3 regions of the Oceanisphaera ostreae genome follow, and region 3 is predicted to be linked to each of the others. Evidence: predicted binding sites of a transcription regulator. Region 3 holds the regulator's gene; each other region holds the start of a gene.
The links. Region 3 encodes LexA, which represses DNA repair genes until DNA is damaged. Its sites were predicted from a motif close to ANCTGTNTNNNNANACAGNT; they were not measured.
Positions count from the first base shown of each region.

Region 1: the regulator LexA is predicted to act here: its motif matches at 6,317-6,336, upstream of ACFQ1C_RS11970 (metal-dependent hydrolase).
Region 2: the regulator LexA is predicted to act here: its motif matches at 7,024-7,043, upstream of ACFQ1C_RS10735 (YebG family protein).

Region 1 is NZ_JBHTJS010000045.1:5,429-15,791, reverse strand. It holds gene ACFQ1C_RS12005 (LysE family translocator) at 77-670, opposite strand; gene ACFQ1C_RS12000 (hydrolase) at 819-1,805, shown strand; gene ACFQ1C_RS11995 (YheU family protein) at 1,802-2,026, shown strand; gene ACFQ1C_RS11990 (phosphoribulokinase) at 2,085-2,954, shown strand; gene ACFQ1C_RS11985 (OsmC family protein) at 3,091-3,495, opposite strand; gene crp (cAMP-activated global transcriptional regulator CRP) at 3,677-4,315, shown strand; gene ACFQ1C_RS11975 (phosphoribosylaminoimidazolesuccinocarboxamide synthase) at 4,383-5,486, opposite strand; gene ACFQ1C_RS11970 (metal-dependent hydrolase) at 5,597-6,271, opposite strand; gene hutH (histidine ammonia-lyase) at 6,436-7,968, opposite strand; gene hutU (urocanate hydratase) at 7,973-9,670, opposite strand; gene hutG (formimidoylglutamase) at 9,682-10,363, opposite strand, start outside.
Region 2 is NZ_JBHTJS010000038.1:4,680-15,042, forward strand. It holds gene ACFQ1C_RS10700 (PA4780 family RIO1-like protein kinase) at 117-974, shown strand; gene ACFQ1C_RS10705 (CDP-alcohol phosphatidyltransferase family protein) at 1,087-1,701, shown strand; gene ACFQ1C_RS10710 (phosphatidate cytidylyltransferase) at 2,080-3,012, shown strand; gene ACFQ1C_RS10715 (lysophospholipid acyltransferase family protein) at 3,026-3,733, shown strand; gene ACFQ1C_RS10720 (NfeD family protein) at 3,889-4,302, shown strand; gene ACFQ1C_RS10725 (SPFH domain-containing protein) at 4,316-5,269, shown strand; gene ACFQ1C_RS10730 (Bcr/CflA family multidrug efflux MFS transporter) at 5,432-6,643, opposite strand; gene ACFQ1C_RS10735 (YebG family protein) at 7,056-7,385, shown strand; gene ACFQ1C_RS10740 (metalloregulator ArsR/SmtB family transcription factor) at 7,577-7,909, shown strand; gene ACFQ1C_RS10745 (arsenate reductase ArsC) at 7,906-8,406, shown strand; gene arsH (arsenical resistance protein ArsH) at 8,403-9,122, shown strand; gene arsB (ACR3 family arsenite efflux transporter) at 9,147-10,193, shown strand.
Region 3 is NZ_JBHTJS010000028.1:13,973-24,335, forward strand. It holds gene ACFQ1C_RS06795 (COX15/CtaA family protein) at 1-935, opposite strand, end outside; gene ACFQ1C_RS06800 (hypothetical protein) at 961-1,515, opposite strand; gene ACFQ1C_RS06805 (SURF1 family protein) at 1,502-2,194, opposite strand; gene ACFQ1C_RS06810 (DUF2909 family protein) at 2,218-2,433, shown strand; gene ACFQ1C_RS06815 (cytochrome c oxidase subunit 3) at 2,440-3,309, opposite strand; gene ACFQ1C_RS06820 (cytochrome c oxidase assembly protein) at 3,325-3,849, opposite strand; gene ctaD (cytochrome c oxidase subunit I) at 3,836-5,455, opposite strand; gene coxB (cytochrome c oxidase subunit II) at 5,465-6,586, opposite strand; gene lexA (transcriptional repressor LexA) at 6,918-7,532, opposite strand; gene plsB (glycerol-3-phosphate 1-O-acyltransferase PlsB) at 7,681-10,050, shown strand; gene ubiA (4-hydroxybenzoate octaprenyltransferase) at 10,187-10,363, opposite strand, start outside.

The DNA of each region.
Region 1 (10,363 bases), on a different contig from region 3:
GGGGTTAGGGGAGCGAAAACGTCCAGATTTTACACGCTTTATCGGCAAACTGTAACGATAATGCTTATAAAATCGCTTAATGCCAGATCATAAATACGCTAGCCGCCGTTAATAACGCCATAAAGTGATTAAAGCGTCGCCAATCCTTCGGCGTGTGCAACCAGCGCCGCAAGTGAAGACCAAAAAAAGCCCAAATATGACCAGTGACTAACCCAAGCGATAAGAAGATGGCTAACACCGCTAATGCCGAGGGCCAATATTGTTCGCCTGCGAGAGTAAAGCCGCTGATCGCTGACACCGCCATCAACCACGCTTTAGGGTTAAGAAACTGAAACAAGGCTCCTTGGTACCAGCACATGCTTTTTGTTGTTTCGGCTGTCGTTTGTATGTCGGCACTGCCGATCTGCCATGCTAACCACAATAAATAACCACTGCCAAAAATTTTTAATCCCCATTGTAAAGAAGGCCACATCAGAAATAGCTGGCCCAGCCCCAGCGCGCTAATCAGCATTAATAGCTGCAAACCAAACATAATGCCTAATAACAGCTTAAGCGTGGGACGATAGCCAAAACGAGTAGCACTGCTGGTTAGCAACATATTATTGGGGCCAGGCGTGCCGCAGGAAGCGAAAGCAAAGCCCGCAGCAGAACTTAACAAGGCAAAATCCATGAGGTACTCGGCAAATAGTCAGGTAAAAACGTTGTTTTACTCGATTTTGTTGACGCTGCCCAGTACTTTAGCAACTGAGTGTAATTACGTTTTGGTGGTAACCCACCGCTTATATAGGCCGATCCTTAATGTGTAGTAGCAAACAGCCATGATACATCCCAGCCAGTTTCAGGCACCTTGGTGGGCCCGCAATTCCCATATGCAGACTATTCTTGCCAAGTATTTGCATCGTAACCGCATCAAACATCGTCGAGAACGACTGGAGCTACCCGATGGCGACTTTGTTGACCTTGCTTGGGGATTACCAGAACAAAGCGATAATAAACCGCTGGTAGTGTTGTTTCATGGCTTAGAGGGCTGTATTGAGTCGCACTATATTCAAGGCATGATAGCCGCCCTGCACCAACAGGGATGGCAGGCGGTATTAATGCACTTTCGGGGCTGTAGCGGCGAGCCCAACCGTTATATGCAGGCTTATCACTCTGGTGCCATTGAAGATCCGCATTATGTTTTAGGTTTACTGCGCCAACGCTATCCAGAACGCCCCATCGCCGCCATCGGTTATTCGCTGGGTGGCAATATGCTGGTGAACTATCTGGCCAAATATCCGCGAAACCCATTATGCGCAACCGCGGTCGTGTCGGCACCATTGCAACTGTCAGCCTGTGCAGATCGTATCAATTCGGGTTTTTCTCGTTGTTATCAGGGCTATTTACTCAGCCGTATGATCACTAACTGGCAACAACGATTACGCCGTCATCCTCAACATCAATGGCAAGGGGACCTTACGCGAATTAAGAGCTTGCGCGAGTTTGATGATAAAGTAACGGCACCAGTACATGGCTTTAGTGATGCCGAGGATTATTACGAACGCTGCTCCGGTTTGTATAAACTCGCCCAGATCAGCACACCCACCCTGATGATCCACGCCGCCGACGATCCTTTTATGAACGATGCGGTTATCCCCGATGCCAGCGACTTACCACCGGCCATTACTTATGAACTGAGTCGCAGCGGCGGCCATGTGGGCTTTATACACGGTTTACCCTGGCGGCCTAATTACTGGTTAGAATCTCGGGTGCCCCAATGGCTTGCTCAACAATGGCCACCTTATTTGAAGGACAAAAACGAATGATTATTCCTTTTACCGACCTCAGTGAAGACACCCTTAACAATGTAATAGAGCAATTTGTGTTGCAAGAAGGCACCGAGTACGGTGCTCAAGATGTTTCATTAGCAGAAAAAGTTATTGAGGTAAAACAGCAACTTAAGAGTGGAGATGCGGTCATAGTGTACAGCGAACTGCATGAGAGCGTGAACATACTGCCGGCGGCACAGTTTCGAAACAAGTCTTGACCTAGCCCCAGCGCACTGCGTATAAACATTCACAGTTCTATCATTTTTAGGGTTTTTTATGTCTGCCAAGCACCCCATTATTGCGGTGACCGGCTCCTCGGGTGCCGGCACTTCAACCTCTACCGAGGTGTTTAAATCTATGTTTGCCCAGCTGGGGGTTAAGGCCGCTATGCTCGAAGGCGATAGTTTTCACCGTTACACTCGGCCAGAGATGGACGTGGCTATTCGCCGTGCCCGGGAGCAAGGTAGACATATCAGCTATTTTGGCCCAGAAGCCAACGATTTTGAGTTGTTAGAGCACTTTTTTAAGGAATATGGCAACACGGGTACCGGACAATTTCGTCGCTATTTACACACCTTTGACGAAGCCGTACCTTTTAATCAAATGCCAGGCACGTTTACACCTAGCCAAAAGTTACCTGACGACACTAACTTGTTGTTTTATGAGGGGCTGCACGGCGGTGTAGTAACAGATGATCATAATGTGGCACAGCATGTGGATCTGTTGATCGGCATGGTGCCGATCGTCAACTTGGAGTGGATCCAGAAGTTGATCCGCGATACTGCAGAGCGCGGCCACTCACGGGAAGCGGTCACCGACTCTATCGTGCGTTCGATGGAAGATTACATTAATTTTATTACGCCGCAATTTTCTCGCACTCATATTAATTTTCAGCGTATTCCCACCGTAGACACCTCTAACCCGTTTAGTGCCAAGGTGATTCCCAGCGCCGACGAAAGTATGATGGTGATCCGTTTTCGTGGTATTAAAAACGTCGATTTTCCTTACCTATTAGCCATGATCGACGGCTCTTTTATGTCACGTCGTAACACCATAGTGGTGCCCGGCGGCAAAGTCGGCTTCGTGATGGAGCTTATACTGCGCCCCATGCTGGAGCGCTTGCTGGAAACCGGAAAAATTCGTTAAGAGACAGCTTAAGGCATCGCGATACGCCTGACGCCGCAAGCCGTAAGTTAAAAATAAACACCGCGACCGGCACTTCACTGACAGCGTATGGCGTACGGCTGTTGCTCTGAGCTGCGTCAGCAAGACGGGAAAATCTTTAAGCTTCGCGGATCTCATAAGATGAAGACGCTGCTAGGGCCTTATCGAGCATTTTCATTACCGAACAGTATTTCTCCATCGATAACTTGACCGCTCGAGCAACATGTTTTTCCGATAAGTCCTGGCCTGTTACCACAAAGTGCAGATTGATCGCGGTAAATACCCGAGGTGGTTCCTCGGCCCGTTCAGCATCAAGTTCCACTTCGCAGCCGGTAATTTTCTGGCGGCTTTTTTCTAAAATTGACACCACATCAATGGCACTGCAGCCGCCCGCACCTAGTAGCACCGCTTCCATGGGACTAGGGCCTTTGCCTGGGTTTGTGCCGTCCAGTATCAGTTTATGGCCAGACTCAGAGTGTCCTTCAAAACACATGCCTTCTAACCAACTCACCTTGGCTTTCATAACTGCTCCTCATTAAAAGCACCATATTACCCCATTGAATGCAGCCCGACGAGCAGGATAAAAGGCCAAGCCACTTGATGGCGAGGCATAAGCCTTTTATGCTATCGGACTATATACGTGCAAGGCAGCCTGCTTGCTAGGCCTAAGCCAGAGCTAATTAAAATAATTAAGAGGATGTATCATGATTATTGGCAAGCCCCAAAGTGATCCCACCCTAGAATGGTTTTTGTCGCATTGCCATATTCATAAGTATCCGGCAAAAAGCTCTTTAATCCATGCGGGCGAAAAAGCAGAAACCTTGTATTACATCGTTAAAGGATCAGTTTCCGTACTTATCAAAGATGAAGACGGTAAAGAAATGATCCTGTCTTATCTTAATAAAGGTGACTTTATCGGTGAGTTAGGGCTGTTTGAAGAAACAGATAATCCACTGCGTACCGCTTGGGTTCGGGCTAAATCGCCTTGTGAAGTAGCCGAAATTTCTTATAAGAAGTTTCGTCAGTTAATTCAGGTGAATCCAGAAATTTTAATGCGACTGTCGGCACAAATGGCCGAGCGTTTACAAACTACCAGCCAAAAAGTAGGTGACTTGGCGTTTTTGGATGTGACCGGACGCATTGCCGAAACCTTGCTCAGCCTGGCACGCCAGCCCGATGCCATGACACACCCCGACGGCATGCAAATTAAAATTACTCGTCAGGAAATTGGCCAAATTGTCGGTTGTTCTCGCGAAACCGTGGGCCGCATTTTAAAAATGTTAGAAGAGCAAGAGCTGATCTCCGCCCATGGTAAAACCATAGTAGTATTCGGCACTCGTTAATAGCGATAGCAACAACCATAAAAAAGCCCGAGGCAAGCCTCGGGTTTTTTATAATCAAGAAACGGGGTTAATCAATCAAGTCGTATTGCTCTCGTAATATCTTAATAATATCTGCCTTGGGATTATCCGATAACACTAATTTTTGACCAGTTACCTTTTCTGCTATGCCGACATAGGTACGAGAGATGTTCATTAACACCTCAACCGGCAAGGCGTTATCGCGCGCTAGCGCTTCTCGCTCGGGCATGCGCTCTTTATTCAATAAAATATCTGGGTCAGGAAAATGATTCAATAGAGTCTGGCGAAAATCTTCTTTCGAATTTTCTACGATACGACCTTGTGCATAAGCCTCGCCATCCCAAATTCGCGACGAGTCTGGCGTGCCCACTTCATCCATATAAATCATTTTTTCACGGCCCTGAACATCCGTGACGTAGCCAAATTCAAACTTGGTATCAACAAAAATTTGATCCAGTTTAGCCAGCGCTTGGCTTATTACTTCAAAGCCTTCTGTTAATAATCGCTCGTAGTGGGCAATATCGTCAGCTTGTTTGAAATTGAAGGCTGCAAAGTTGTCTTCGATATTTTTTCGCGTGATATTAACGTCATCTGCCTCTGGCACACCGGGAATACCGGTCAGAATGCCCTTGGTCGAAGGTGTCATCAGCAGTTCGGGTAACTTCTGATCTTTTTGCAAACCGTCGGGCAGACGAATACCACAAAATTCCCGCTCGCCTTTGGCGTAGCTACGCCACATGGAGCCGGTAATATACTGGCGACAGATAGCTTCTATTTTTACCGGTGTCGCTTTTTGCACGATCCACACAAAGGGGTGCGGAATGTCCAATATATGGCTATCAGCTAGGCCTTGTTCTTGAAATAGCTTAAACCAGTGGTTAGAAATAGCATTAAGAGCCGCTCCTTTACCTGGCACGCCTTGCATACCCTCTTCGCCCCGCCAAATGCAGTCGAACGCCGAAATACGGTCGCTAATCACCATAATGGCCAAGGGCGCATCGGCGGCAACGGGGTAGCCTTTCTCTTGAATTAAACGACGGCTATCGGCCTCGGTTAACCAATAGACTGAGCGCACTTTGCCGCTGTGTACAGGTTGCTGGGTACGGATAGGAAGGTCATTGTTTACGGCCAATACCTGGTCTGCAAGGCTCATCTGCTGTGTCCTGTGTGTGGAGTGTTAATCGGCGCTGGCATCACTACGCGGTTTTATCATCGTTATAATAGCGTGTGCTGGTAATAAACCATGCCAGAGACACTATCTTATCAGATGAAAGAAATCGGCAATAGTTGTCGTAACACCACGAGTAACGGCTGCGGCGGCGGAGCTAACCACCCGCCGAGTAACAGCAGCGCCAGCAAGGCAATATTGGGCAGCAATGCAGGCCACGCTATCACTTTAAACGCAGTGCCAAACGACTTCTTTAGTCGCCGCCCTTCTAGATCGATGCTGTATAGCTCATCCAGCAGTAAATGAATGGTCGCGCCCGCAAACATGAATGCGCCCATCAGCCAGGCCAGCTCGGCACCAAGATTAAACAGCTGATGGCTAATCACCACTGTAACCATGGCGAACACCAGGTTGGCCAGCAGCGAGTGCAGGCTGGCCCTGTGTACCGTCAGGCGGGCGAATGCCCAGCACAGAGGATAACGCACCAGCAGATAAGCCACCGCCCCCAGCAGCAGGGTATCAAGCAAGGGTAAATGCTGGCGACCATAGAGCAGCGTCAGCGTGGTGCCGAGCATGCCGAACAAACGAAAGATAATCTGAATGGAACGAGAGGTATCAGCGTCTATATCCGGCATAATCCCGCCCAGCGTGCCGGTTAACCACAACAGGCCCGCTTCGGGCAGGCTCACCAACTGCGTCCAGGCCAGAGCTCCCGCCAACACGCCGCTCACCACAGACGCCACTTGCACATGCGTTTTAAAATTTGCCATCGACCACGTTCCAGGCTAATAAAGGGCGCAGAGTGTAACAGGGAGTACTGGATAAAAAAACAGGCCTCATGAGATGCTAATCAGATGACCTGAGCTTTATTCCGCCCATAAAAAAGGGGCTGCCAAAGCAGCCCCCTCAAATGTTCCTGTTTATTCATTCAAGCTTAGCGACTGGGTAGCAACCCCGGCTGCACCAGATGACTCAAGGTTTTGGACTTGAGCAGTGCATCGGCCTGTTCGAGATCGGGGGCAAAGAAGCGGTCTTTATCGTAGTAAGTAACAACTTCACGCAAGGCCTTACGGGCCACTTCCAGCGTTTCGGTGGTCTTGAGGCCATCGCGGAAGTCTAGGCCCTGACAGGCAGCCAGCCATTCGATAGCCAGCACGCCGCGGCTATTTTCCGCCATCGGCCACAGACGACGACCACCATTAGGCGCCATAGACACATGGTCTTCCTGGTTGGCAGACGTCGGCAGCGAGTCGACCGAATGCGGGTGCGACAGCGCCTTGTTGTCGGAGGCCAGCGCCGCTGCGGTTACCTGAGCTATCATGAAGCCGGAGTTGACGCCGCCATTTTCCACCAAGAAAGGAGGCAGACCGGACATGTGGGTATCCATCATCAGGGACACACGGCGCTCGCTCAAGGAGCCAATCTCGGCAATCGCCAGCGCCAGGTTATCCGCCGCCATGGCAACCGTCTCGGCGTGGAAGTTACCGCCGGATATCACGTCGTTGTCTTCGGCAAATACCAGCGGGTTGTCGGACACCGCGTTGCCTTCTACCAACAGCACTTCGGCAACCTGACGCATCTGAGTCAGACAAGCACCCATTACCTGGGGCTGACAGCGCAGAGAGTACGGGTCTTGCACTTTTGAACAGTCGTTATGGGATTGGCTGACTTCGCTGGACTCACCCAACACGTGGCGATAACCCGCGGCGGCATCGATCTGCCCCTGCTGGCCACGCACCTCATGGATGCGTGGGTCAAACGGACGACGAGAACTCAGGGTGGCCTCTACAGTCAGACCGCCGATCACGATGGCGCTGGCGAACAGGTCTTCTGCTTCAAACAGGCCGCGCAGGGCAAAGGCTGTGGACACCTGAGTACCATTCAACAGGGCCAGGCCCTCTTTTGGTGCCAGTGCCATCGGCTTGAGACCGGCAATTTCCAGCGCCTGACCGGCACTAATCACTTCGCCTTTATAACGGGCACTACCTTCACCCAGCAACACACAGCTCATGTGCGCTAGCGGCGCCAAGTCGCCGGAGGCACCGACCGAACCCTTGCCCGGGATACAGGGATAAACTTCGTGATTGACTAGGGCCATCAGCGCTTCCAGCACCTGCAGACGGATGCCCGAGAAGCCACGGGCCAGCCCATTAACCTTCAGTATTATGATAAGGCGTACCAGCTCGTCGCTGATCAATTCGCCCATTCCGGTGGCATGAGACAACACCAAAGAGCGCTGCAGTGTTTCCAGATCTTCCGGCTTGATACGCGTGCTGGCCAGCAGACCAAAACCGGTGTTGATGCCGTACACGGTGCGATCTTCGGCGACCATGCGGTTAACGCAGTCAACAGAGGCCTGAATGGCGTCGTGGCAACTGGGGGCCAGCTTGATCTGGACCGGCTGCTCATACACCTTGCGCATCTCGGCCAGTGTCATTTTTCCGGGGTTGATTGTCAGAGTCGTCATCCCATTAATCCTTATTAACCATTGGCAGATCCAGCCCCTGTTCACGGGCACAACCGATAGCAATATCATAACCGGCATCGGCGTGACGCATCACCCCGGTACCCGGGTCGTTACGCAGTACTCGGCCCAGGCGGGCGGCGGCAGCATCGGTTCCGTCGGCGACTATTACCACACCCGAGTGCTGGCTGAAGCCCATGCCCACACCACCACCGTGATGCAGAGAAACCCAGGTCGCGCCGCCTGCGGTGTTCAGCAAGGCATTCAGCAACGGCCAGTCAGAGACCGCATCGGAGCCATCGAGCATGGCTTCGGTTTCGCGGTTGGGGCTGGCGACGGAGCCAGAATCCAGGTGGTCTCGACCGATCACGATGGGCGCTTTCAGCTCGCCGCTCTTAACCATTTCGTTGAAAGCCAGCGCCAGACGAGCGCGGTCTTTCAGGCCAACCCAGCAGATACGGGCAGGTAGACCTTGGAAGGCGATGCGCTCACGCGCCATGTCCAGCCAGTTGTGCAAGTGCGGGTTGTCCGGGATCAGTTCTTTCACCTTGGCGTCGGTCTTGTAGATATCTTCCGGATCGCCACTCAGTGCCACCCAGCGGAAAGGACCTATGCCTTCACAGAACAACGGGCGCACATAGGCGGGTACGAAGCCGGGGAAATCAAAGGCATTCTTCACGCCTTCTTCCAGCGCCATTTGACGGATGTTGTTACCGTAATCTAGGGTCGCGGCGCCGCGATCTTGCAGATCCAGCATTGCCTGTACCTGTACCGCCATCGACTGCTTGGCGGCCTTAACCACGGCGGCCTCGTCCTGCTTACGCATGTCGGCGGCGTGCTCCATGGTCCAGCCTTGAGGCAGGTAGCCATTCAGCGGATCGTGGGCAGAAGTTTGGTCGGTAACCACGTCTGGCGTGATGTTTCGCGCGACCAGCTCCTTGAATACGTCGGCGGCGTTACCCAGCAGGCCGACGGAAATCACCTCGCCCTTGGCTTTCGCTTCATCGAGCATACCCAACGCTTCGTCTAGGCTGTAGGCCTTCTTGTCGACGTAACGAGTGCGCATACGGAAGTCGATACGGGTTTCGTCACATTCAACGGTAATACAGTTGAAACCGGCCATGGTGGCGGCCAGCGGCTGAGCGCCCCCCATGCCACCCAGACCACCGGTCAGTACCCAGCGACCTTTGGCTTCACCGTTGAAATGTTGTTTGGCCACGGCGACGAAAGTTTCGTAGGTGCCCTGCACTATGCCCTGAGAGCCGATGTAGATCCAAGAGCCGGCGGTCATCTGGCCATACATCATCAGGCCTTTCTTATCTAGCTCGTTAAAGTGTTCCCAGTTGGCCCAATGAGGCACCAGATTGGAGTTGGCAAGCAGCACTCGCGGGGCGTCGGCGTGGGTCTTGAACACACCAACCGGCTTGCCGGATTGTATCAGCAGGGTCTCATCGTCTTCTAGGCGAGTCAGTACTTCTGCGATGCGGTCGAAACAATCCCAGTCTCGAGCCGCGCGGCCAATACCACCGTACACCACCAGATCTTCGGGACGCTCGGCCACGTCTGGGTGCAGGTTGTTGTGCAGCATGCGGTAGGCGGCTTCGGTCAACCAGCTCTTGCAAATTTTGTTCACGCCGGTCGGTGATTTGGTCACACGGCCTGGCGCGTGACGCTTGTCTTGCTGTGACATATCTTGTTGTGACATGGTGTGTCCCTCTACAGTGTCAAAGTATGAATTAACCGAGCCGCCAGTCGTGCCGTATGGCCATCAACGTCATACTCGGGGTTAAGCTCTGCCAAATCTGCAAGTCGTAACTTGCCACTGGCGGTAATCTGTTCAATCAATGGTTCAATCACATCCAGTGCTACCCCCCGGGCGGCCGGTGCGCTTACACCGGGTGCCTGGGCTGCGGGAAACACATCGATATCTATGGTCAGGTATAGGTGGTCGCAGCGACCGATAAAAGCGTTGAGATCGCTCTTCATCTCGGCCAGCCGACCTTGAGTCATGGCCCGATCTTCCCATACCAGTGTTTGCAACTGTTCGGCTTTATCGAATAATGCCTGGGTATTGGAAGCCCGACTTACGCCCAGACAGGCGTACTGAAAAGGCCAGCCCCGTTGCTCGCAAACCTGAGCTATCTGGGCGAAGGGAGTGCCAGAAGACACCACCAGACCTGGATCGCGCAGATCGAAATGGGCATCAAAATTGATAATGCCAATACGCGGGGGCTGTGCTTGCGTAGCCTCTTGTGTCATAAAATGTTGCGCCAGACCGCTCCAGGAGCCGAAGGCCACCTCGTGGCCACCGCCCATGACAATGGGCAGCTGGCGGTGTGCCAGACACTCGGCGACCCGCTCGGCCAGGGCGCTGTGCGCCGCTTCCAGATCTTCGCCT
Region 2 (10,363 bases), on a different contig from region 3:
CTCCATAGCCGCCTTTAAACCTCAAAGATGATACCCTGTTTGCTGCAAATACCTAAACACACAAACGTACTCGATAAAATAATGATCGATAGTCGAATTTACTTAGCAGGTAGCCTGTGAAAACACCCAAACGCCTACAGCCTCTTGTTGATGATGGTCTCATCGATGAAGTGATCAGCCGCCTAATGAGCGGTAAAGAAGCGGATGTTTTCGTTGTCCGTTGTGGTGCGCATATTCGTTGCGCCAAAGTCTATAAAGACGCGGCTCAGCGCAGCTTTAAAAAAGCGGCTCAATATAATGAAGGGCGAAAAGTGCGTAGTGGCCGTGAGGCTCGCGCCCTGGAAAAACGCTCAAACTATGGTCGTCAGCAACAAGAAAAAATTTGGCAAAATGCCGAAGTTGATGCCTTATCTAATTTAGCTGCTGCGGGTGTACGCGTACCTGAAACTTTCGGCTGCGTGGATGGCGTATTGCTGATGGAATTGGTTACCGATGGCGAGGGCGATGTAGCGCCACGACTCGGTGATGTGTTGATGTCACCAGAGCAGGCCATTGAAGATCACGCACTGATGATGCACTACGTTAAGTTGATGCTGTGTGCGGGCATTATACACGGTGACTTATCTGAGTTTAACGTGTTGGTGGATGATTATGGCCCGGTGGTTATTGACCTGCCCCAAGCGGTGAATGCGGCCGCCAATAATAGCGCGCAAGCGATGTTTGCGCGCGACGTTAATAATATGCGTCGCTATTATGGCGGCTTTGCACCTGAGTTATTACAGACCCAATACGCAAAAGAAATGTGGGCCCTGTTCAAAGAGGGAGAGCTAACGCCTAACTCCACGCTAAGTGGCGAATTTGAAGATGACGGTAATAACGCCGACGTAGGCTCCATACTCGACGAAATTAACGCGGCCATGGAAGAAGAGTTTGAGCGCCGAGAGCGTATTCGCGATGCTGACGAAGGCGCGTGATATGAGAAGCCAACGTGTAGCCTGTTGTGCCAACGTTTTATAGCAAATACTGACGGTTGTGACAGAGAAAAACCATTTTTTGTCACTGCTTTTGGTGTGATAGAGGCCAGCCATGATTTCCATTTACTCGCTAAAACCTCGTTTTCAAAACTTACTCCGGCCCATGGTCAGGCGCTTGGCCGCGCGTGGGGTAACGGCCAATCAGGTGACGCTAGCTGCGGCCGCCGTGTCTTTGTTAATCGCCGCGGTGATTGCTTGGCAAGCACCGCGGCTGTGGCTGTTTGCGCTGATCCCCGTATGGATGTTGCTGCGCATGGCGCTAAATGCCATCGATGGCATGCTGGCGCGTGAGTTTGGGCAACAGTCTAAGTTGGGTGCTTACCTTAATGAGCTGTGCGATGTGGTCGCCGACAGCGCCTTGTATCTACCGTTTGCGTTGATCCCCAGCGTGTCGGCGCCGCTGGTGCTGGTGGTGGTATTAATGGCAGCCTTTGTAGAATACGCCGGGGTACTCGGTTTAATGGTCGGTGCATCGAGACGGTACGACGGCCCCATGGGCAAGAGTGACCGCGCCGCTGCATTTGGCGTGTTGGGAGCTGGGGTGGCGATGGGGCTTATTAATAGCACTTGGGTAACCGTTATTCTCGCGCTGATATTAGTACTGTTAATGTACACCTTATATAATCGAGTGCGCCGCGGACTGGCGGAAGCGGCGAATAACACTTAGCCTGCATTCATATTCATTTGGTAAGGAAACCAACCGCCTATGCGCGACGCCGAACTTCACACTTTTTCTACCCACGATGATGTGGCGCTGTCTTTTCGGTACTGGCCTGCGCAACCACAGCAGCCAGATCCGACATGCTGCAGATTAATGACACTCATCATTTCAGCCAGCTACGGGCATTCACTGGATGCTCGGTCAGGCTGAAATGATTCGTCAAGGTGAGGCAAGCTCGCCCCATGTGCGCTCAGCACATGACGTCCCTGTCATGTGCTGGTCGGTGGAGACTATCCCAGCAGTCTCTTCTTTGGTCGCGGAGTAGTGGTCACTGGCCGACTTACACCATCAACACAACAATTTAATTAACGCGCGAGACTAATAATGCAAAATTCATTTTATATGACTCTTTTTTTAGTGGGTGCATTAATTGTTGCCACCATTATTGCGGTTGTAAAAAAACAGAAACACCCAGACCGTGACTACGAAGAATTGATGCTAAGAACCAAGTCATGGTGGTGGATCATCGGCTTAGTGCTTGCCGCGCTGTATATGGGGCAAAAAACGACCACCATATTTTTTGCGTTTGTCAGCTTTTTGGCCTTAAAAGAATTTTACTCTATAGCACCACTCCGCACCGTAGATCGACGGCTGGTCTTTTGGGCTTATCTGTCCATTCCTGTTCAGTATTACTTTGCCTACATTCAATGGTATGGCATGTTTATTATTTTTATTCCCGTTTATATGTTTCTGTTTTTACCGATGCGCTCCACGCTAATTGGCGAAACAAAAGGTTATATTCAAGCGAATGCCACCATACAGTGGAGTCTAATGCTCGCGGTGTTTACACTGAGCCACATTGCCTACTTAGTTAATCTTGGTCGTTTTAATGAACAGTCTGGCTTTATCGGACTAGTGCTGTTTTTATTATTTATTACCCAAAGCAATGATGTTAGCCAGTACGTGTTTGGCAAGCTGTTCGGCAAGCACAAGATTATCCCTAAAGTGAGCCCCAACAAAACGTGGGAAGGCTTCTTGGGCGGCTTAGTGATGACGACCATTTTAGCCGGTCTGCTGGCGCCATTTTTAACTATTTTGTCATGGCAGCAGGGGCTAGTTGCGGGCGCATTAATTGCGAGTGTGGGCTTTATTGGTGATGTAGTGCTGTCTTCCATTAAACGCGATATTGGCATTAAAGATACCGGCTCACTGATCCCCGGCCACGGCGGATTACTCGATAGGGTAGACAGTTTGATGTATAGCACACCGATATTCTTCCACTATTTTTACTACATCACCAAAGATTTTATCGCCTAACTGAGTGACGATGATGAGCCAACTTAAACAAACGCTAACCTCAATAAAGTGGGGGAAAGTGCTATTTTTCCTGTTAATTGTGAAACCTGTGGTGCTGATTGCGCTGGGCCTTAATTTGGTTAACCGCAAAGGCTTACCTAAAAACGGGCCGGCTATTTTGGCGGCAAATCACACCAGCCACCTCGATACACTGGTGTTAATGAGTTTATATCCGCTCTCGCAACTGCATCGAGTACGGCCCGTTGCTGCGGCAGACTACTTCTTGAAAAATAAATGGGTAGCCTGGTTTTCAATCAATTGCCTAGACATCATCCCTATCGAACGAGACGGCAAAGTAGCCCGAGAAGAGCTCTTTAAAGGCTGCTTTGATGCCCTAGAAAACCAGCAAATTATTGTGTTTTTCCCAGAAGGCACCCGTTCATTAACTGAAGAAAGAGAGTTTAAATTAAAGCGCGGTATCCACTGTCTTATACAGCGTTACCCTGATACCAAGGTGATCCCGATTATTTTGCATGGGCTTGGTAAGGCGCTACCCAAAGGAGAAGCACTGCTCGTGCCCTTCAATTGCGATGTGATTGTGGGCGACGAAATGACGCACGGCGATGACGTTAACGAGTATCTTGCCAATTTGACTGCGCAATACGAAAGCTTGCTGACCCAATGTATTACGAACGGCAAAATGGTGAAGAGTGAAGAGGACCAACAAACACCAGACCATTAAGGACTGCCAAGCAGACGGCATAAAGATAAACTCGCTTGGCCGGCGGTGTTATGGTGGTGGCGATGACTCTGACATAAGCGTGAACCCGAACATCAAGCGTGTTTATGTTCTTGTTGGGCGCTTTATATCTTAATTGTGTTTTTAGGAGGTGCATCTTGCTTGCATGGCATGGCTGGCTAATTGCCGCCTTACTATTGTTTTTATTGGAATTAACGGGCACTGGATTTGTTGCCTTTGCCTTAGGCTTAGCAGCGCTAATCACCATGGCAGCAGCTTGGTTAGGTGTAGGGGTAGCGACACAGTGGTTTACCTTTGCCATTGCCGCTTTGGTGTTAGCACCGGCGCTTAAATATTTATTTCGTCGTTATGCACCGTCTCAGCGTACTAGTTTTTTAGCTGGAGAAGGCAGCCAACAACAAGGTGAAATAGTGCAGCTTCCTTCGGGTGACTATCGCCTTAAGTTAGAAGGCGATCTATTTATGGTGCGCAGTGCATCTGGCGCCGAGCTAACGGCTGGGGTTCAGGTTAAGGTATGTCGCTTTGATGGCATTACCGCCATTATTGATTAATAGGAGAAAGAGTATGGATGCAACATTAGTGGTAGCACTGGTATTTACCGTGGTTATTCTGGTGTTTATCGCGAAGGGGCTGATGATAATACAGCAGTCAGAAGCGGTGGTGATTGAGCGGTTGGGGAGTTATAACAAGACCCTAAGCCCAGGTGTAAACTGGGTGATCCCCTTTGTTGATAAACCGCGTTCTATTAAAGTGCGCCGTTATCAGGCGATTGGCGGTGAAAATGTTGCTGTCGTGAAAGAAGAAACCCGCATTGACCGCCGCGAAACCGTACTTGATTTTCCTGGGCAGTCGGTGGTGACGGCGGATAACGTGAGCGTTAACGTGAACGGTGCGCTGTATTTTCAGGTTATCGATCCCGAACGTGCCGTGTATCAAACTGAAAACCTGATCCAAGCTATCGAGATCTTAGCCAAAACCTCGCTGCGCTCCGAAATGGGCAAAATGGAGCTCGATAAACTGTTTGAGTCTCGCCAAGAAATTAACGACAAGTTACAGGTGGTAATGGACGAAGCCGGCAATAAGTGGGGCGTTAAAGTCACCCGCGTGGAAATTCAAGACATTATTATTCCGGCAGAAGTTGAAGACGCCATGCGCAAGCAAATGGCGGCGGAGCGCGAGCGTCGAGCCTTAGTATTGCGGGCCAGTGGCGAGCGAGAAGCAGCTATTGCCAAGGCTGAAGGTGAGAAACGCTCCAGTATTTTGGTCGCGGAAGGCAGTAAAGAGGCCGCCATTCTAATGGCCGAAGGCCAACGCAAGGCTATCGATGAAGTGTTGTCAGCTGGCGATGAACGACTAGACCCGCAATTGGTCATTGGCTATTTACTGGGGCTCGAATACCTCAAAACCTTGCCAGAAATTGGTAAAGAGGGCGATCGTATCTTTTTGCCCTTTGAAGCCAGCAGCGTACTAGGTGCCGTCGGCAGCATAGAAGCTTTATTAAATGGGCCGAAAAAATAGTAACACCAAGCGCCCTACACTAAGCTAAAAGACAAACACCGAGCCCATTGGCTCGGTGTTTTTGTTTTTTGGGCCACGCTTTGGCTTTTAATCTTTAGCTAGGCTCTTGGAGCAGGGTACTATGTTTTTCCCCTTCACCCTTCACCCTTCACCCTTCACCCTTCACCCTTCACTGGCCGTTCGGCCTTCGCACAATAACCAATAGGCCAGTGCCGATAACAAGGCGCAGCCGCTCATGGTGCCCAGCATATATAAAGGGGAAGTGTCGGGTAGTAGCGAGACGAAAGCCGCGGCGAGAGCGGCGATGCCAAAGCGCAGCGTGCCTGCTAATGACGAGGCGGTGCCAGCCAAGTTGGGCAAGCTGCTCAGTAAGCTGGCCATGCTATTACTGCCAATGGTGGAGATAACGCCCACATATAACATGATGGGTGCCACTACCGACCACAGCCCCCAACCCAATAACGCTCCTATTGGCATTAACAGCCCTGCAAGCAATTGCAAGCTCAAGGCTACGCGCAGCATGGTGCGTGAACCTAATTTACGCACCCATTTGCCATTTAGCGTGGTAAACAGCATCAGGCTTAGTACGTTCAGGCCAAACAGATACCCCGTATGTTGGGGCGATACGTCATACAGCTCGATATAAATAAACGAGGCTCCGGTTAAAAAGGCAAACATACCGGCAAATGAGAAGGCACCACACAACATAAAACCCAATGCCACTGGACTGGAAATCAGGCGTAGATAACTGCGAATAATCGATGCAAAGTGCAAGGGCTGGCGCCGCTCTAGAGGCAAGGTTTCTGGCAGTTTAAGGCTACTAAACACGGCAATTAATACGGTGACGCCGGTCAGTACCCAAAAAATAGAGCGCCAACCAAACCAGTGCGCCAAATGGCCACCTAGCATAGGGGCTATTAACGGGGCGAGTGTCATCACCAGCGTAATGTAGGCCATGGTACGGGCAAAGTCTTCTCGGTTAAATAAGTCCCGCACTAACGCTTGTACCACAACCGCAGAGGCCGCACCGGCAAAACCCTGAGCGGCACGCAACCACGTGAGACTTTCAACGCTGTCAGCCATGGCACACAGCATGGCGGCGATGGCAAACACCAACATACCACCCAATAATACCGGACGGCGGCCCTTGGCGTCAGACAAAGGGCCAAATAGCAATTGGCCGAGCGCAAAACCGCCAGTATAGGCGGCCAATGTGGCCTGTACTCGATGGGAGTTGGTGCCCAGAGTCTCGGCAATGGCGGGCATTGCTGGCAAATACATGTCAATGGCGAGAGGGGTAAGGCCCGACACGGCACCTAATAATATAATAAGCGGCAAGGTGGCATTAGATGCCTGAGTAGTATCAGATGACATGGCGCGGCTTGTTCCTCCAAGGTAAGTAAGGTGGCTTCCTGCCGCTTGTTATACAAATTTGCTGCGCAAACTTGTTATATAAATAATACCAAACAAAAAAAGCCAGGTACTAAATCCATGTACCTAGCTTAGGGGAATGGCTCATCTTCTGAGCCGTGCGCTAGTGTGAGGGCGCTTAAAAAACGCACATCACCTACAAACTATCGGCCAAAATGCGCCAGCACGCCAGCGAACGGCTAAATAAACATTAATGGCAAAAGGTCAACAGACGCTAGTATAAAACGAATTAGGATAATAACACTGCCACATTAAGGGTTGATCGTCGCTGTGTCCAATCGTAAATGCCCGTGTGAGCCCTTGCAACTCGCACGGGATAATATTACTGTATATACATACATGATAGGAGCAAGTTATGGCAGTCACAATACAGTACCTTGTAGTAAGAAACGGAATCGAAAAAATGACGTTTACCAATAAGAAAGAAGCCGATGCCTATGATCGACTGCTCGATCTGGCCGAACACCTCGACGATGTACTTGCCGATGCGCCGATCAGTTTAAACGAGACTGACCGAGAAGCATTAGCTCTGTACTTAGCACAAAATCAAGACCTGTTAAGTGGACCGAAAAAGAAGTCCGCCAAAAAGTCAGATAAAGCCCCTGCGACTGAAGCAAACATCGAAGAACAGGCGGATGAGCCCGAGGTTCACGACAATAACGACTCTGTTCAAGCGGTCGCTTAGCGATTTACGCTGAGGGGGGCGTAAACGAACGTTTTGTTTCGTAAAGCTGGCCAGCTAAAGCGCCCTTTGCAAATTAGGTTTTCCCCTGAAGCCTCATCGTCTCTTTCATTTTATCTTCTCTTCTCTTTAATCTTGACATCTGAATCTCCATATATATGATAATTCATATGTGATTGTGGAGATTTGTTGCTATGCCGCCTCTAGTATTTTTTAAGTGCCTTGCCGACGACACTCGTTTGAAATCGTTACTGCTGATCAGTCAGCACCAAGAGCTGTGCGTGTGTGATCTACAGCAGGCGTTACAACTGAGCCAACCTAAGGTATCTCGGCATTTAGCTGAATTGCGAAAATGTGAGTTATTGATGGATGAGCGCCGAGGTAAGTGGGTGTATTACCGTTTGCATCCAAACTTGCCAAGCTGGGCGCGAGACATACTGAAGAGTACGGCGACGCACCATCCCGATTACCTAACTGAATGCGAGCAACAGCTGGCAGCTGATTCCTTCCAATGTGAGCGCGAATGATGAAAATTCTCTATATATGTACCCATAACCGCTGTCGCAGTATTTTGTCTGAGGCCGTAACCCAGCATAAAGGTGAAGGGCTGCTTGAGGCGAGAAGTGCCGGTAGTCAGCCTTCGGGCGAGGTGCATCCGTTATCGCTCACCTATTTGGCTGAAGCGGGCATTGCGACTACAGGCTTGCGCAGCCAGTCGTGGGACGACTTGACCGACTTTGCGCCCGACGTGGTGATCACGGTGTGTGACTCTGCAGCCAATGAAGCCTGCCCGGTGTGGTTTGGCAACGCCTTGGTGATGCACTGGGGGTTGGCCGATCCGTCCAAAATTGTGGGTAGCGATGCTGAAAAAGCAGCGGCGTTTCGCCATACCCTTGAGCTGATTAATAACAGAGTGAGCGCCTTGTTAGACATTGCCCGCCAAGACAAACCCCAGTGGTCTGATGCCCTGCAACAATTAGGTTTAACCACGACAGATCAACAGACACTAGGAGCCCACGCATGAGCTTAACGGATCTGAGTTTGCCTAATATCGACCAGCAGCAATTTCAATTGCCCGAGTTTACCGCACCAGGTCAAGCGGGTGCCGAGCACAAGCCGCGTATATTGTTGCTATATGGATCGTTACGCCAACGCTCGTTTAGCCGCTTGGTAGTAGAAGAGTCAGCACGTTTGTTATTGGCGATGGGAGCCGACATTAAAATATTTGATCCCACCGGTTTACCCTTGCCCGATGGTGACGATGTTGAACACCCCAAGGTACAAGAGCTGAGAGACTTGGTGAGCTGGTCGGAAGGCCAAGTGTGGTGCTCGCCCGAGCGCCATGGCTCCATGACTGGGGTAATGAAGGCACAAATTGACTGGATCCCGCTCTCACTTGGCGCAGTACGGCCTACGCAAGGTAAAACCTTGGCGGTAATGCAGGTGTGTGGCGGTTCTCAGTCGTTTAATGCGGTGAACCAGCTGCGCATCTTAGGCCGTTGGATGCGTATGATCACCATTCCTAATCAGTCGTCGGTGGCCAAGGCGTTTTTAGAGTTTGACGATAATAATCGCATGAAGCCCTCACCTTATTACAACCGCATTGTGGATGTGCTGGAAGAGCTGATGAAGTTCACCTTGCTCACCCGTGAGAACAACGCTTATTTAACGGATCGTTATTCAGAGCGTGTAGAAACCGCCGAACAGTTGATAAACAGAGTCAATCAAACTGCCTTATAATCATGTAGATCAGGAATAAATCAGATGGGCGTATTTGAACGTTATTTATCGGTGTGGGTTGGCTTAAGCATAGTGGCGGGCGTGCTGTTAGGCCAAGCGGTGCCCAGTGTATTTGCTAGCTTGGCACATTTAGAATTTGCGCACGTGAACTTAGTGGTGGCGGTACTAATTTGGGTGATGATCACGCCCATGATGATCCAAATCGACTTTGCCGCCGTGAAAGATGTCGGCAAAAAGCCGAAGGGTTTGCTATTAACGCTGGTGATTAACTGGCTGGTGAAGCCCTTTACCATGGCTTTTTTAGGTTGGTTATTTTTTCGCGTGTTGTTCGCTCCTTGGGTGGACCCGAGCACGGCGGGGGAATACATAGCCGGTATGATCTTATTGGGCGTGGCACCCTGTACGGCTATGGTGTTTGTTTGGAGCCAGCTAACGCGGGGTGATCCTAACTACACCTTGGTGCAAGTGTCGGTTAATAACCTGATCATGGTGTTTGCTTTTGCGCCGTTAGCCGCCTTATTGCTGGGCATTAACGCCATTGTGGTGCCTTGGCAGACCTTGTTATTGTCCGTGGGTTTGTATGTGGTACTGCCACTGGTCGCCGGTATTCTTATCCGCTTGCTGTGGCTACGTCTGCAGAGTAAAAAGCCGTCACCACAACCGGTATCGGTATTGGTGGCGCGCTGTAAACCTTGGTCGATCTTGGGTTTGCTGGCCACGGTAGTGCTGTTATTTGGTCTGCAAGCGCCGACTATAGTGGCGAAGCCGTTAGTAATCGGCTTAATCGCCATTCCTTTAATGCTGCAAACCTACGGTATTTTCGCGCTGGGTTATTGGCTGGCGCTTAAATTAAAGCTCCGCCATAACATAGCCGCTCCCGCTTGCATGATTGGCACCTCTAACTTTTTTGAGTTAGCGGTGGCGGTGGCCATCGGCTTATTTGGCCTACACTCAGGCGCAGCCCTAGCCACGGTAGTGGGCGTGCTGGTAGAAGTACCGGTGATGCTGTCGCTAGTGTGGTTTGCCAACCGCACTCGCCATTGGTTTAGCGCTAGCGCCGGTAGCCTATGAAGGGTAAATAGGGCGAGCGACTTCTTTGTAACGGAACCCGCGGAACCCACGGAAAAATAGAGATCAAATCTGAATAAAAATCGGTTAAGGGTGAAGCGTAAAGAGTGAAGAGGACAACCGCTAATAGCCACCTTGGAATGGCCCCGAATAAGTAGACACTTCTTCAGAGT
Region 3 (10,363 bases):
AATAACAAGAAGGCGGCACCGGCATTATGAGCGACGGCTAATAGTAGCGGTAAATGCAACACCACGTTTGCCACGCCCAACGTCAACTGCAACAATAATCCTAGCGCCAGCCAAACTCCCCAGCGCCGTAATAAAGGCTGTCGCCACAATTGCCACGCCAAACTCAATAAGACTAAGGCCGTCACCATGGCCCACAGCCGGTGTGCAACATGAATAGTGATCCGCTCTGGGGCACTCAACACACCATATTGATAGCTGTCGGCAGGCACACCATGGGGATGAAAGGCGCTCCACTGCCACTGGCTCAACCAATCGCCTTGGCATACCGGCAGCTCAACACAGGCCATGGCCGCATAGTTAGCGGCAGTCCAACCACCAAGCGCAATTTGTATCAACAGTACAAGTATTGCCAGCGCCAGCAAGCCGCTCCCCCTCATGCCATGAAAAGAAGCGGGCTCACGATAAGCCGTTTTGGGCATTCGGGTGTTCATCCACAACCAAAACAATAAGGCCAACAAGGTAAAGCCACCCAATAAGTGCCCCATTACGACCAAAGGCAGCAGATTTAGGGTAACGGTGAGCATGCCTAGCGTGGCTTGCCCACAGACTAGCGCCAGCAACCCCCATGTTACCTTTCTGAGATGTCGATGAGCGTGGCGCAGTGACCATAACGCCATCAGCAAGATAGTTACGCCTAAGGTGCCTGCGGCATAACGATGCACCATTTCGTTGCGTGCCTTGGTGAAGTCGACGGGACTATCAGGAAAGCGCAGCGCCGCCGCATCATGATCTGATAGCGAGCTAGGAGCATAGTTAAAGCCATAGCAGCCTGGCCAGTCTGGGCACCCCAAGCCCGCATCGGTGAGCCGAGTATACGCCCCCAGTATCACCACTATCAGCGTAAGGGTAAAAGCAAACAGACACAGTCGGTGCATGGCTTCCTCCATCGTTCAGCAGACTCTAGCCTGCACGGGAATATTTAAGCAGACGCCGTAAGTCACTCAATAGCGCCTTGCCCATTTTTGCCTGCTCTTGCTCTCGTTCTTGTTCTTGTTGTTTATTTACATCAAACTCGACGCCAGACTTAGAACTCGGCAGTACATAACGCATGATCAGCAAACCCGGAGGATCGGCAATGTAAACGTATCCCGCTTCTAACTCGTTGCTAGTGGGCAGCCGCACTACGGCCACTCGGTCACCGTCTCGGCCCAGCGCAGTGTCTATATTATTAAGCAAGGGCTCAACCCTTAAGCAGGCGTCACAGTCTGGGCTTGTTGGTAGTATTAAACGCCACTGATTATCTGCAGCTATCTGCCCTTGTACCCATTCGCCGTGACTGTTCACTGCAGGAGTAAACCAGCCCTGAGTCAAGGTCAGCCAAGCCAATGCCACCGGCAGCAAAAATACCGCCAGCATGGCTAACAAGACTTTTCTAGACCTAATCTGCTGGCCAGGATGCGCATGGTGACTCGGTTGTGACTTATTACGAAAGTTCGAGGTTTTACGTTCCATCATGTTGCCTCCGGTAATACCAAGCAGCGGCAAGCCATACTGCTAGCGTCATAGCAAACCATTGCACCGCATAACCAGTATGGCGCTCTGGCCCCATAACGACGGGCTTCCAGTCGCCTTGCTCAGCACCCACCTTCAATACAAAGGGCAATACCGACTCGCCCCAGATCTGCGCTAGCTCAACGGGTTGCAAATTTGCAACCAAGGGATGGCTTGGATTAAACGACACCTCAGCTAGCGTTAACGGCACCACATAGGGGCGAACAAGGTGGCCAGTTAACTGTGCTGGTGACTGGTTTGAGATAAGAGGCTTAGTGACAGGTAACTGGCGCCGATCTGGGTTTGCCGGCCACCAGCCGGTGTCTACCGCCAACAAGCCATGACGAGTTTGTAGCGGACGGATCAAGCGATAACCGACTCGCCCCGACTCTATCTGATTATCGAGCCATACATCCCCGCCCGCCAGAAAGAGCCCATTGACCGCCAGCTGATAACCAAAGGGAGCCTGAATAGAGAGGGCTTCATTCAGAGTCAATTCGAGGTCGTGACGCTGATGCCACTCCAGTAACAACAGCCGTTTTTCATCGGCGCGTGATAGCTGCCAAGTTCCCATGACGATCATCAACAAAGAGATCACTGCCGTCAGCACCAGTAAACCGCCACTTTTTCCTATACTCAACATTCAGCTTCTCCTGGAACGCATCCATGCTATTCAAGCTACTGATTGTATTATTACTGCTGTTTATGATTGGCAATCTGTTTTGGGGGCTTAAATCTATGCTCTCGCAACAGGCCCCCCGGTTGATGAGCCGCTATATCGGACGGCGCTTAATCTGTGCCGTACTCATAGTGCTGCTGTTGATCATTGCCCTAGCTGCGGGATGGATAGTCCCTCACTCACCCCTAATGAAGGTTTCATAAGAGCCTTTATAGAATATAGACAAAAATAAACAAACAGAGCCAAACTACGTCCACAAAATGCCAATACCAACTGCTGGCCTGAAAACCAAAATGCTGCGCCGGAGTAAAATGCCCCTTGCGCGCCCTTAGCCACATGATGGCCAGCATCAGCGTCCCCAAGGTGACGTGAGCACCGTGAAAACCGGTAAGTAGGAAGAAAGTATTACCATAAATACCCGAATCCAGCCGTAGGCCCAGTTCCTCATAGGCATGCACATATTCCCACACCTGTAGGGTTAAAAAGATCATCCCCAGCAGTACCGTCAACCCCAGCCACTGACTCAGGCGCAGTCGCTTGTTATCAAGCAGCGCCAAATGAGCCAAATGCGCGGTCACCGAAGAAGTGAGTAGAATCATGGTGTTAATCAGCGGCAAACCAAACCAACCCATAGCCGTGGTTTCTATGCCTCCTGGGGTGCTTAGTAACGGCCAGCTGGCGGTAAAGTCCGGCCACAGCACGGCGTTGGTCATCACATTGTTGCCCGCCCCACCCAGCCAGGGCACAGAGAGAATGCGGGCATAAAACAAGGCGCCAAAAAAAGCGCCAAAAAACATTACTTCGGAAAAAATAAACCAGCCCATCCCCAAGCGAAATGAACGATCCATTTGGTTGCTATACAGCCCGGCGCTCGATTCATCAATCACATTGCCAAACCAGCCAAACAGCATCACCGTCATCACCAAAGTACCCGCAGCAAATACGATAGGTCCGGCAATGCCACCAATTTCCGCCACCCAAAGCCCTGCCCCCGAAGCCAGTAAAAACAATCCTAAAGCACCCACCAACGGCCAAGGACTCTGGTCCGGCACATAATATGACTGAAGCTTGACCGACATGTTTGCCTCCTTGGCTCAGCTACTGCTGGCTCGTTCCGTGATGTCATAAAGGGTGTAGGACAAGGTAAATACCTCTATGTCTGCCGGCAGATCCTTGTCCACATAAAAACGCATCGGCATCACCGCTTCGCCGCGTCCTGCCAACGGTTGCTCTTGAAAGCAAAAACATTCTGTTTTGCGTAAGTGGCTGGCCGCACGCCCGGGGGAAACAGACGGAATCGCCCGCAGTGTAATGTCGTTATTACTGGGGTTGTTGATAGTAAAGTCTACTTGGTGCATCTCGCCAGGCCGTACCTGCAACTGGCGAACCGATGGCGTAAACTCACCCCGCAGGCCACTACTTTGGTAGGTAATAAACTCCACCGTAATCAATCGCTGTTCATCCACGACCCTAGACTCGGCTACTGGGCGGTTAGCAGTTTTGCCATTGAGCCCCGTAATGTCACAAAAGACGTCATACAGGGGCACCAGCAAAAAACCAAAACCAAACATAGCGACGGCCAGCAAGGCCAGCTTAAGTGCCTTATTATCGTGCATCATCGTCTGTTACCTCCGGTGGCGTACCAAAGGTATGATAGGGGGCAGGCGAAGGCACCTTCCACTCCAGACCATGGGCTCCTTCCCAAGAGCGAGCCAATGCCGGCTCACCGCCGCGAATACACTTGACAATGAGTACCACAAAAATTAATTGTGATAAGCCGAAGGCGAAACCACCGATACTGACCAAAACATTAATGTCGGCAAATTGCAGTGAATAGTCAGGGATCCGTCTTGGCATTCCGGCAAGTCCAAGAAAGTGCATCGGGAAAAACAACACGTTAACCGAGATAACTGAGCACCAAAAATGCCACTTGCCCAATCGCTCATCAAACATGTGGCCGGTCCATTTCGGTAGCCAGTAATACACGGCTGCAAACACAGAAAGAACGGCACCGGTAACCAACACATAATGAAAATGGGCCACCACAAAATAGGTATCGTGATACTGAAAGTCTGCAGGGATAATGGCCAACATGACCCCGCTGAAGCCGCCAATGGAAAACAGCACGATAAAGGCAATGGCAAATAACATCGGCACCTCAAAGCTCAGCGACCCTCGCCACATGGTGGCTACCCAGTTAAAAATCTTAACTCCCGTGGGTACCGAGATAAGCATGGTGCAATACATAAAGAACAACTCGGCAGCCACCGGCATACCAACGGTAAACATGTGATGCGCCCATACCAAAAAGCTTAAGCCCGCAATAGAGACGACGGCGAACACCATAGAGGTATAGCCAAACAAAGGTTTGCGGCTAAAAGTAGGAACAATGGCCGAAATAATGCCGAAGCTCGGCAATATCATGATGTAAACCTCGGGATGACCAAAAAACCAAAAGATATGCTGGAACATCACCGGGTCGCCACCACCGGCTGCATCAAAGAAGCTGGTACCAAAATATTTATCGGTCAACACCATGGTTACGGCCCCAGCTAGCACCGGCATCACTGCAATCAACAAAAAGGCTGTAATTAACCAAGTCCAACAGAACATGGGCAGCCTCATCCATGTCATGCCTGGTGCTCGTAAGTTCCAGATGGTAACAATGACGTTAATCGCCCCCATAATAGAGCTGATGCCCATAATGTGGATGGCGAACACAAACAGGGCGGTACTGTCTGGCGAATAGGTAGTAGAAAGGGGCGCGTAAAAAGTCCAGCCAAAGTTAGGGCCACCGCCGGGCATAAACAACGACGACAGCAGCAATAAAAAAGCAAAGGGCAGTATCCAGAAGCTCCAGTTATTCATCCGTGGTAACGCCATGTCTGGCGCGCCAATCATTAATGGAATCATCCAGTTAGCCAGCCCCACAAAGGACGGCATAACGGCACCAAAAATCATGATCAAGCCATGCATGGTGGTCATTTGATTAAAAAAATTGGGTTCAACTAACTGCAATCCAGGCTGAAATAATTCGGCGCGGATCAGCATGGCCATAAAACCGCCTACAAAAAACATACACAAGCTGAACAATAAATACATCGTACCGATATCTTTATGATTGGTAGTAAACAGCCAGCGTTTAATGCCCTTGGCCGGGCCATGATGCACCTCGTTAACGTTCAGGTGCTCATCGGCGGTATTGGTTTTATTTAACGGTGCCATCCCTGCCCCCTATTGTCCTTGTCTGGCCTGCTCAATATCGCTGGGTTGTATTACATCTTTAGTATCATTGCCCCAGGCGTTACGCTCATAGGTAATCACTGCCGCCAGCTCTTGAACTGACAACTGCTTGTTAAAGCTTTGCATGGCGGTGCCGGTTTTTCCGTACAGCACGATATTCAGATGGGCCGCCTTATCTTTGAGGATCAACTCATTACCTTTAAGAGCCGGAAAAGCACCGGATATACCTTCGCCATTTGCTTGGTGACACGCGGCGCAAGTACGCTGATAGACCTGTTCGCCTTGCTGCATCAGCTCATCCATCGACATTTCCATTGCCAGCAGTTTTTGCTCATCGGCTTTATCTTGGGCTTGTTTTTCCTGCGCACTCGCCAGCCATCCATCAAACTCATCGCCGGTTCGAGCATCCACTACTATCGGCATAAAGGCATGATCTTTACCGCACAGCTCGGCACACTGGCCGCGATAAATACCGGGGTCGTTGATACGGGTCCAAGATTCGTTAATAAAGCCAGGCACCGCATCTTTTTTCACCGCAAACGCCGGCACCCACCAAGAGTGAATGACGTCATCCGAGGTTATAAGAAAACGAACTTTTCGGTCGGTAGGTAATACCAAAGGGTAATCAACTTCAAGTAAGTAGTTTTCTCCCTTAGCCACCTGCCCTGTAATTTGCTCTGGCAAGGTGCCAATGCGGCTATAAAACTCCACTCCTTGATCAAAATAACGGTAGTGCCACTTCCATTGCGAGCCGGTGATTTGCACCGTGAGATCCGATTCGCTGGCATCTTCCATCGCAACCAAAGTACGGGTGGCAGGAATCGCCATGGCAATCAAAATGATAAAGGGAATAATGGTCCAAATAATTTCGACCTTAGTGCTTTCGTGAAACTGAGCAGCTTGGGCACCTTTAGATTTGCGATGGTGAATAATGGCCCAAAACATAACGCCGAACACCACCACTCCAATCACGGCGCAGATGATGAGAATGATCATATGCAGCCCATATACCTCTTGGCTGATATCAGTGACCCCTTCAGTCATATTGAAGCGTGTTTGCGCTCGCATTGGCAGGGATATCAGCAAGAATAACAGCAGAAAAATTAGCTTCACCACGCACCCCCAGTTTCATCCTGAATTTTGGTGTACTTATCGTGTAAAACCGAGTGGCCAGACTCATTCCTCACCGACCCAACACTCACAACAAGTAAAGCATCAAAAGCGAAAAAAGAAAGCAGACAGAAGAAAATCACGTAAAGATTGAGTGAGGAGTTAAAACTAAATCGCGGGGACTGATGTCTTGTAGAGTTGAATTATTTTAGGTGGGAGTATTAGACCAAAAACGGCAGCATGACCTAAAAAGGTCACTGAACGAGGCATAAGCAGGCAAAATATAGGACATTGGGGCCGCATGGCAGCCCCAATTTAAACGGCGGTAAAAAGCTTAGAAGTCGGCGTTGCGGATAACGCCTACCGCCAGCCCTTCGATAATTAGCTCTTGGCTGCGCAGGTCGATTTCGATAGGTGACAACTCGTCATTTTCGGGAAGCAAGCTCACCTTGCTGCCTTTACGCTGAAAACGCTTTACCGTTACTTCGTCGTCTAACCGTGCCACCACTACTTGGCCATTACGAACTTCCTGGGTTTTGTGCACCGCCAGCAGATCACCGTCCATAATGCCGATATTCTTCATACTCATCCCCTTTACTCGCAGCAAAAAGTCGGCGGCAGGATGAAACAGCGCAGGGTCTAACTGATAATGGCTCTCTATGTGCTGCTGGGCCAGAATGGGCTCGCCGGCCGCCACCCGACCAATCAGCGGTAAGCCCGCATCTTCTTGCTCCTCTTCTTCAACTAACCGAATGCCCCGAGACGTACCCGGCATCATGGTGATCACACCTTTTCTGGCCAAGGCCTTAAGGTGTTCTTCGGCGGCGTTGGCCGATTTAAAGCCTAATGTACGGGCAATTTCGGCACGGGTGGGTGGCATGCCGGTTTGTTGGATATGTTCTTTAACTATATCCAGTACCTGAGACTGACGCGGAGTAAGGGCTTTCATAGTACACCTGTTTTTTTATACAGCTTACTGTCAGTATATCCAGTAAACTCAACAGAGCAAGTACAAAATCCTGCTGCAGTAGCGTCAAGACATCGGAGGTCTGATCTGATAATCTTGCCCACCGCATAAATATTGGGGTTGCTGTTGTATGATGTTCGGTTCTTCTTGGGCTCGCCGCTTGTTTCGTCCGTTAATTGCCACCTTGGTAAACCATAAAAGTCTGCCCGCCGATCCGGTGGCCGAATTGGCCATCAATCTTGAGCAGCCGATTGTTTACATCTTAAAAACGGCGTCTATTTCAGACTTACTCACACTAGAGCTTTGCTGCGAAAAATTAGGCCTGCCGAGCCCTTTTGCGCCTTTAACGATTGAAGCGCACATCCAGCCCCGGGTGATCTGCTTAGATAAACCCGCCAGCTTAGGTCGTCGCGCTCGCGGCGCAACCCCTTACTTGGCTGAATTCAATCAACTGTTAGCGGCACAAGAGCGGCACCCGGCTCCCATTCAGCTAGTTCCGGTGAGTCTATTCTGGGGCCGAGCACCGGGCCGCGAAGGTGACCGTGCGTCTTCGCTGAGCATAGTACGCAGTCGTTCCCCTAGCGCCTTGCGCAAGGCGCTAATCGTGCTGCTAAAGGGCAGAGAAAATCGGGTACGTTTTAGTGCGCCGTTGTTGTTGACCCAACTTCAAGAGCGCTCGGCTGCCGACCCTAATCTAGCTCATAAGCTAGCCCGCATTACTCGTCTTCATTTTAGCCGCCAACGGCTGGCCGCCACCGGGCCAAAACTGCCAAACAGAGAGCTGCTGCTAACACAATTATTGCAAACCGACGGCATAGTGCAGGCCATACAAGAGCATAGCCAGCAGCAATCACAAGATATCGCAGCGTCGCGTCGTCAGGCTCAGGCCTATATGAATGAAATTGCTTCTAACTTTTCCTATCCGCTGATCCGCTTTGGCGACCGATTACTCGGTTGGCTTTGGCACAAACTCTATCGCGGCCTGTCGGTAACCGGCGCCGAGCGAGTACGGCAATTGGCTCAAGAAGGCCATGAGCTAGTCTATTTGCCCTGTCATCGCAGCCACATGGACTATTTACTGCTGTCTTATGTGATTTATCACCAAGGCATGGTGCCGCCCCATATTGCGGCCGGCATCAACTTGGACTTCTTTCCTGCCGGCCCCTTATTTCGTCGTGGCGGGGCCTTCTTTATTCGTCGTACCTTTAAAGACAACAGACTTTACGCCACCGTGTTTCGGGAGTATCTCAATTTATTATTTCGCCGTGGCTATGCGGTGGAATACTTCGCCGAGGGCGGCCGCTCGCGCTCCGGTCGTTTGCTCCCTGCCAAGCCCGGTATGCTGTCGATGACCCTCGAAGCCGCCATGCAAAACAATGATCGTCCCATCACTTTAATCCCAGTGTATCTAGGCTATGAACATGTCATGGAAGTGGCCAGTTATCATAAAGAGTTACAAGGTGGCAGTAAGCAAAAAGAAAGTGTTTGGCAACTGCTGGGCATCATTCGCAAGCTACGTAACTTTGGCCGTGGCTTCGTCAACTTTGGTGAGCCATTGCCATTAGCCGAATGGCTAAATACAGAGGCAGCACCACACAGCACCACTCGCGAGCTAGTCACTCCGCTGGCCCGCGAGGTAATGACCCGCATTAATTCCGCCGCCGCCGTAAATGGCCTCACGCTAAGTGCCACCGCACTGCTTACTTCAGATCGCCACGCCCTCACTCGCCAGCAGCTGCAACAACAAATGCAGATCTATCTGGATTATCTGCGCCTTTGCCCTTACAGCGAACACGTGGTTATTCCTGAACAACAAAGCGAACAATTACTGGCTCAAGCATTAGAACTAGGAAAATTTGAGCAAGAAACTAATACCTTGGGGGAGATCATCTATCTTGATCGCCACCAATCGGTACTGTTGAGCTATTATCGCAACAATATACTGCATCTATTTGCCCTGCCGGCACTGTTAGCAACTTTAATAGAGCGTCATGAGGGCATTGTTACCAGCGAGTTATTACGACGCTTACAGCGTTTATACCCCCTGCTAAAAGCCGAGCTGTTTCTTAATGTGGCGCACTGCGAGTTATCGGCACAACTTGAGAGCCAGTTAGCAGCATTACAGCAACTGGGTTTAGTGGAGTTTCGCCAGCAAGGCTGGTGGGTTGAGCCACAGCAACAGCTGCAACTACTGTTATTGGCAAGGATTATTCGACCTTCGTTGCAACGCTACAGTGTGGTAGTCGCCTGCCTAAAGCCCAGCGTCGAGCGCCAGCAGCTGCAAGATAACAGCCAGCAACTCGCCGAACACCTAGCCATGTTACACGGCATTCAGGCGCCTGAATTATTCGACAAAACGCTGTTTAATATGCTGGCTGAGGCATTAGAAACTGCAGGTTACGGCCATCAGGCTCAAGCAGGACATGACGAGCTAGAGCAGCTACGTTGCACACTCTACCCCCTATTGCCCAGTGCCGTCCGCCGCAGTTTGCAAGGTTGAATGTTGAATGTTGAATGTTGAATGTTGAATGTTGAATGTTGAGCAAAAATATAACACCAAGTACCGAGCTAAAAGATCAATGTTTGGACCTTTATAGGATCTGATTTCATCTTAGGCTCGGTGCTGTATTTGTGTCTTACAGCAGGGTGATCACTATGCCGACAAACACCAGCATGCCTACGAAGTTGTTATTCAAAAAGGCAGTAAAGCAAGGCATGCGTTCACGATCGCGAATAAGTCGCTGCTGATAAACAAACAAACCAGCACTACCCAACAAGCTCCAATAGAACAGCGGGCCCAGCGCAAAGGCGAG